DNA from 2 places in the Brevundimonas sp. DS20 genome. Region 2 is predicted to be linked to the other one. Evidence: riboswitches for the same ligand, from Rfam matches in the RefSeq annotation. Region 2 holds a riboswitch; the other holds the start of a gene.
What was found. Region 2 has a riboswitch for cobalamin ahead of JL11_RS03040 (TonB-dependent receptor plug domain-containing protein). Riboswitches for the same ligand answer to the same signal wherever they lie in the genome.

Region 1: another riboswitch for cobalamin. It lies ahead of metE (5-methyltetrahydropteroyltriglutamate--homocysteine S-methyltransferase); the one in region 2 lies ahead of JL11_RS03040 (TonB-dependent receptor plug domain-containing protein).

What each region holds. Positions count from the first base shown of each region.
Region 1 covers NZ_CP012897.1:1,952,887-1,956,590, forward strand. The annotation lists gene JL11_RS09445 (GIN domain-containing protein) at 1-726, shown strand, start outside; gene JL11_RS09450 (porin) at 857-1,609, opposite strand; cobalamin riboswitch at 1,861-2,061, shown strand; gene metE (5-methyltetrahydropteroyltriglutamate--homocysteine S-methyltransferase) at 2,172-3,704, shown strand, end outside.
Region 2 covers NZ_CP012897.1:632,228-635,931, forward strand. The annotation lists gene mutS (DNA mismatch repair protein MutS) at 1-1,466, opposite strand, end outside; cobalamin riboswitch at 1,565-1,704, shown strand; gene JL11_RS03040 (TonB-dependent receptor plug domain-containing protein) at 1,870-3,693, shown strand; gene JL11_RS03045 (aldo/keto reductase) at 3,677-3,704, opposite strand, start outside.

The DNA.
Region 1 (3,704 bases), 1.3 Mb from region 2:
GGACGCTCCCGGCTGCCCGCGCTTCAGGTCCGTCGTCAGGGACGGGACGTCCGCATCGACGGCGGCCTGCGTCGCACCGGGATGTGGGGCGGGGACATCCGCAACTGCAACGCCGGGCGTGCGGGCGCCGCCCAACCTGGCGAAGGCGCCAGTGTTGAGGTGCGCAACCTGGGCCGCGTCCGTCTGGAAGACGCGCCGCTGATCGTGTTGCGCACCCCGCGTGATGTGGACGTTAGCGCGGAGGGCGCTGTTTTCGGCGCCGTGGGACGCGGCGCGCGTTCGGTCGAACTGGACAGCGGCGGGTGCGGCTCGTGGACGGTGGCCAATGTCGACGGCGCCTTGGAACTGAGCGTCGGCGGCTCAGGCTCGATCCGAGCCGGCGCTTCACGCAGCTTGGAAGCCAATGTGGGCGGTTCAGGCTCCGTCGCGGCGGGCGCGACCGGAAATCTGAAGACCAGCGTCGGGGGCACGGGCCGGGTCGATGTGGCGGCCGTCTCGGGCCAGGGGGATATTTCGATCGGCGGGTCGGGCGGCGTGACCGTGCGCCAGGGCCGTCTGGACAAGCTGTCGGTGTCGATCGGCGGGTCAGGCGAGGTTCACTACGGAGGGACGACCCGCGACCTCAACGCGGCGATAGCGGGGTCCGGCAGCGTCTATGTCGCGGCGGTGACCGGCTCGATCTCCCGGTCAATCGTCGGCTCAGGCTCTGTCCGAATCGGACGCTGACATCCGCTTCTCGCCGCTGGAAGGCTCCGGTCGTGGAACCCTGGATCTTCCGCAATGGGACGGCGGCGATGAAAAAGCCCCGGCGGATCGCTCCGCCGGGGCCCTTTTTTTAGTCAGCAGACAGGCTGGTTTAGAAGACGCTCAGGAGGCTCGTGATCGACGAGACGCCCAGGCCGGCGCCGGCGCGGTCACGCGCTTGCAGGCCGCCGCCGAAGCTGTAGCGCAGACCCAGCGACCAGGTGTCGACGTCCAGCGAGTCGATGTCGGCGCGGGTGTAGGAAGCGCCGACCGAGAACGGGGTGTTCTCGATTTCGTACTCGGCGCCAACGCCGTAGGTCCAGGCGTCCACGTCGCCGCCGGCGACATCGACGTTGTTGTAGCTGACGCCGGCGTTCAGGCGCAGGTTCGGCATCACGTAGAAGGCGGCGTCGCCGCCGACGGTCCAGATGTCGGCGTCTGCGTCATCGGCCGTGGTGTAGGCCACCAGGCCGGTCAGGGTCGCGTTGGACAGGTACTTCTGGGCCTCGGCGCCGACGGTCCAGACCGGCTCATCGCCCGAGCCGATGCCGTTGGCGGCGACGAAGGCGCCCGCGCGGACGTCCGAGGTCCACATCTTGGTCAGGTGGGCGGCGGCGACGCCGGTGACGTCTTCTTCACCGAAGGCCTTGGTGTAGTCGACGGCGCCGTTCAGGGTCACGGTCCAGTCGGCGGCCGGCAGGGCGACCGTGCCGTCCACGGTCCAGACGTCGGCGTCGACATCGTTGCCGGCGACTTCGATCGAGGGGTTGGAATAGGTCACGCCGACCGAGCCGACGGCGTCTTGGGCGAAGGCCGGGGCGGCGAACAGGGCGGCGGCGGCCGTGGCGAGGAGGATCGTCTTCATTTTGTTTTGTCCTTAGCAGTCTCGACCCGGATGGGGGTCCGGGGAGGGCGGCTGCTATCAGGCGCGGACGAAGCTGAGCATTAAATCGTCGTTACGTAAGTGTCTTGAAACTGTCGTGTGGCCCATCTGCCACGCCTTGTGGTCACAATGTGTCAGGGGTGCGCGCATCTCGGGGCAAAGGGTTAAGATCAGCCAATCCTATAATCATATAAGCATGTCTTTATATGCATTGACGGCGACGAAAATGTGGGGTCATCTTGATGTGTCGTGGTCTCCGCGCGCCTTTCAGTGCGTGGAGCTAAGAGGGAAGCCGGTGTGAAACCGGCGCTGCCCCCGCAACTGTAAGCGGCGAGTCGAGGGTCCATCTAGTGTCACTGGCGTTCACGCCGGGAAGGCCGGACCCGAGGCGTCGACCCGTGAGCCAGGAGACCTGCCCCGACAGATAACGTCCTCCGGCGGGGTGTCCGGTCAGGCCGCATGCGCGCCGCCGGACCCTGCACGTCCGCGTCGGCGTCAGCGCGACCCTGTCCGAAGCCTGGCCACAACACAGGTTTCGAACGTCATGACCCGCCACACCGTCCAGGTCGCCATCCTCGGCTTTCCCCGCATCGGCCCCAAGAGAGAACTGAAGACCGCGCTTGAGGCCTATTGGGCCGGCAAGACCGACGCCGAGACCCTCCTGTCCACAGCCGCCGAGCTGCGCGCCCTGACCTGGGCGCGCCAGCGCGACCTGGGGGCCGACGTCGTGCCGTCCAACGACTTCTCTCTCTATGATCATGTGCTCGACCTGACGGCCATGGTGGGCGCCGTGCCGGCCGCCTACGGCTGGAGCGGGGAGCGCGTCGATCTGGCGACCTATTTCGCCATGGCCCGTGGATCGCGAGGCGACAGCCAGCCGTGTGCGCACGGCCATGTCCATGCGAGCGGCGAGGGGACGCCGGCCATGGAGATGACCAAATGGTTCGACACCAACTACCATTATCTCGCGCCGGAGTTCACCTTCGATCAGGTGTTCCGTCTCGGCTCGACCAAGGCGCTGGACGAATATCTGGAGGCGAAAGCGCTGGGGATCGAGACCCGGCCGGTGCTGCTGGGGCCTGTCTCTTATCTTCTGCTGGGCAAGGCACGGGGCGAGCCGTTTGACGTTCTCGGCCTGCTGCCGCGCCTGCTGCCCGTCTATGCCGAGGTGCTTCGGTCCTTGGCCCGCGCCGGCGCCACCTGGGTCCAGATGGACGAGCCTTGCCTGGTCACCGATCTGAGCGATGAGGCGAGGGCGGCTTATGATCACGCCTATCGGGTGCTGACCGATGTGACGCCGCCGATCAAGCTGATGCTGACCACCTATTTCGGCGGGCTCGGGGATAATCTGGAGACCGTGCTGCGTCTGCCGGTTCACGGACTGCACATCGACCTGATCCGAGCGCCGGAGCAGTTGGCCCAGGTCGCGTCTGCAGCGCGCGTGGATCAGGTGCTTTCGCTTGGCGTCATCGACGGCCGCAACGTCTGGAAGGCGGACCTCAACGCCGCGCTGGACAAGGTGGAGCCCCTGGTCGCGGCCGGGCGCAGGGTGGTGATCGCCCCGTCCTGCTCTTTGCTGCACACCCCGATTGATCTGGAGCGGGAGACCGGGCTAGACCCCGAGATCAAGGACTGGCTGGCCTTCGCCGTGCAGAAGGTGGCCGAGTTGGCCACCCTGGCGCGGGCGTTGAATGAAGGCCGCGCGGCGGTGAGGGCGGCGCTCGACGCCTCGACCGCCTCGGTCGCCTCACGTCGCACTTCGCCGCGCATCAACGACCCGAAGGTCCAGGCGCGAGCCGCCGACGCCGACCCCGCCCTGGCGCTCAGAAAATCCTGCTTTGAAATTCGTCGCCAGGTTCAGCGGGGGCGTCTGAATCTGCCCGCCTATCCGACCACCACCATAGGCTCTTTTCCTCAGACGACTGAGATCCGAAAGGCGCGCGCTGATCACGGGCGAGGCGTCATCGACGATGCGGCCTACGCCCGCTTGCTGCGCGACGAGACCGCGCGAACGGTCAAATGGCAGGAGGCGCTCGGCCTGGATGTCCTGGTCCACGGCGAGTTCGAGCGCAACGAC
Region 2 (3,704 bases):
GGTACGCCGGACTCGGCGACCGCCCGCGCCTCCAGATCGGCCACCACCCGGCGGCTGTCGTCGCGCAGGGTGCGGGCGGCGTCCAGTTCGGGGCGATAGTCGGGGCGCACGAAGCCGCCGTCGCGGGCCAGATGCGACGGCTCGTCCACCAGGCCGTCGATCAGATCGGCCTTCAGCCGCGACACCTCGGGCGACAGGCTCAGACGATCCAGGGCCAGGGCGATGCGGCGCGGCCGGCCGGTGAGCGGGTCCACCTGACCGATGAACAGGCCCGCGATCCCCTCGGCGACGGACAGGCCCACGCGCACCGCCGCCAGATCGCGCGGACCGCCGCGCCCCAGGGCCAGCCGTCCGACCGCCCGCGCCACATCGGCCGAGGCCTTCAGCCCGTCGCGAAGGGCGCGCCGCAGATCGCGCCGCTCCAGCAGCCATTCGACCGCGTCGAGCTGTTCATTGATCGCCAGGGGGTCGCGCAGCGGCCGGGCGATCCGTTCCGCCAGGGCCCGGGCCCCGCCCGAGGTGACGGTGCGGTCGATACAGGCCAAGAGCGAGCCTTCGCGTTCGCCCCTCTGCGTCCGGTCGATCTCCAGACTGGCCCGGGTCGCCGGGTCGATGGCCAGAAACCCGCTCTCGCCCAGACGGCGGGGCGGGGCCAGGGCCGGAACCTTGCCGGCCTGGGTCGTCTCCAGATAGGCGGCGATCAGGCCGAGCGCCGAGACCTCGGCCTCCTCGAAGGCGCCGAAACCGTCCAGGGCCGCAACCCCGTACAGCCGCTCGACCCGCGTCCGCGCCGCCTGGGGCTCGGCGATGGCCGAGGCCAGGGCCTGAACCACGCCGCCGGACCCGTCCAGGGCGTCCCGCGTCGTCGGGTCGGAATAGATGCGGTCAGTGACCAGGACCTCGGACGGGCGGAAGGCGGCCAGGGTCGCCCCGAGATCCTCCAGCGCACAGGCGACGCTGTCCACCGCGCCGGAAGACAGTTCGACCACCGCCACGGCCGCGCGACCCTTGCGCACCGCTGCGGCGGCCAGCCGGTTGGCGCCGCGCGCATCCAGCAGACTGTCCTCGGTCAGGGTGCCGGGCGTCACCACCCGCACCACGCCGCGCTGGACCACGGCCTTGCCGCCGCGCTTCTTGGCCTCGGCCGGGTCTTCCAGCTGTTCGCAGATGGCCACCTTGTGACCCAGGCGGATCAGCCGGGCCAGATAGCCCTCCATGGCGTGGACCGGCACCCCGGCCATGGGGATGTCCTCGCCCTGGTGCTTGCCCCGCCTGGTCAGGGTGATGCCGAGCGCCGCCGCCGCCACCTCGGCGTCCTTGAAGAACAGCTCGTAGAAGTCGCCCATGCGGAAGAACAGGATGGCGTCCGGCTGTCCGGCCTTGGCCGTCAGATACTGGGCCATGAAGGGCGTGGCGCCCTCCAGAGCGGCGGCGATGTCAGGCGGGTGAGAGACAGGGGCGTTCATGTTGCGACAGGGTGACGGATCGCGTCCTGGCGCTCAAGCCCGTTGACCGGCTCTTGCACAGGCTTGTCGCCCCTGCGATAGGCCGGATCAGGCGGTTAAGGGAACACGGTGTGACGCCGTGGCTGTGCCCGCAACTGTAGGCGGCGAGAGCGTCGTCCGTCCGGGGTCTCGACCTCGGCGCCACTGGGTGACTGGGAAGGCGAGGACGGCGGTTTATGACCCGCAAGCCAGGAGACCTGGCCGCCGACGTCGCTCGCTCCTGTCCGGGACCAGACAGAGGCGCGGTTTCTCCGTGGAAGCGACCCGATCTTGCGTCGTCCCGACCTCGCGGCCGGGCGGATCGGCTCGCTGGTCACGACCCTGCGCGCGCATTCGCCGGGCCGATACGGGGATATCGCTCACAATGAAGCGCTCCATTCTTCTGTCGACGGCGGCCATGGCCGCCGTCATCGCCGCACCCGCTTTCGCCGATGAGGCGACCCAGCTGGACGAGGTCGTGGTCACCGCCACCCGCCTGCCCGCCATCGTCGCCGAGACGCCCGGCGCCCGGGTCATCGATTCCAGGATCATCGAGCAACGCGGCGCCGTCTTCGCCGCCGACATCCTGTCCGACGTGCCTGGCCTGTCGGTGACGCGAACAGGGGCCTTCGGCGGGATCGCCCAGGTCCGCATGCGCGGCGCGACGCCGGGCAAGACCCTGGTGCTGGTGGACGACGCGCCGGTCAATGATGCGGCCGAACCGAACGGCGCCTATGACTTCTCCAGCTTCGAACTGGCCGACATCGACCGGATCGAGGTGCTCAGCGGTCCGCAGTCGTCCCTGTGGGGATCGGACGCCATCGGCGGGGTGATTTCCTTCACCACGCGTGAAATCGACGGCGTTCGCGCCGAGGCCGAGGCCGGCAGCTTCGACACGGCGCGCGGTCGTCTGTCGGCCGGCGTCGCCAATGAGACCTACGCCTTCAGCGCCTATGTCTCGCGCTTCCAGACCGACGGGATTTCGGCGGCGGACAAGGCGGACGGCAATCCCGAGACCGACGGCTTTCGCAGCACGACCCTGGGCGCCAAGGGCCGCTATGTCCTGTCCGACGCGGTCAAGGTCGACGGCGCCGTGCGCTGGAACGACAGCCACGCCGACATCGACGGCTTCCCCGCGCCTGACTATGTGCTGGCCGACACCGGCGACGCCCAGGACAGCGAACAGTGGTCGGGCTTCGGTCGGGTGACGGCCCAGGCTTTCGGTCTTGATCATCAGTTCAGCATCTCGGCGTCCGATCTGGAGCGCACCTCCTACAGCGACGGCTTCGGCTCGACCTTCAGCGGTGACCGTCAGGCCTACCGCTGGCAGGCGGACGGTCAGGCGCAAGGCGTGGACTACGCCTTCGGCGTCGAACGCAACGAGGCCTCGGCGGCCCTGTCGTCAGGTCTGTCGCGCGACCTGTCGATAACCTCGGTGTTCGGCGTGGCCCGGTATGACGCCGGCCCGCTGAACCTGAGCGGCGGATTGCGGTACGACGACACGGACGATTTCGGCTCAAAGACCACGGGGCGGATTTCGGCGGCCTATGATCTGGCCGGCGGCTTCATCCTGTCGGGCGCCTATGGCACAGGCTTCAAGGCCCCGACCGTCAGCCAGGCGGTGTGCGACTATTGTTTCGCGCCCCAGCCGTGGCCCGCGCTGAAGCCGGAGACGGCCGACAGCGTCGAGATCGCCCTGGGCTGGGCCTCCGCCGGCGGTCGGTTCGAGGGACGCGCGACCCTGTATCGGCTGAACGTCGAGGACCAAATCACCTATTCCGCCGGCCGCTACGTCAACGTCGCCAAGACGCGGTCGGACGGGCTCGAGCTGGAAGGCCGCGCGCGCCTCGGCGCCGGTTTCGACCTGACCTTGGCCTACGCCTGGACCGACGCTGCGGACCGCACCACGGGCGCTCGCCTGCTGCGCGTGCCCGAACACGCCGGTTCGGCGACCCTGGGCTGGACGGGGGATCGGCTGTCGGGCGCCCTGACCGTGCGGGCGGAAGGCGATCAGGACGACTCTGGCGGCTTTTCCACAGTGGTCCGCGAGAGCTTCGTCACGGCCAATCTGAACGCGGCCTACGCTTTGACGGACAAGGTCGCCCTGACGGCGCGGATCGAGAACCTGGGCGACGAACACTATCAGCAGGTGTTCGGCTATGGAGAGCCCGGCCGGTCGGCCTATGTCGGGGTCAGGCTGCGCTACTGATCAGGTTGCGG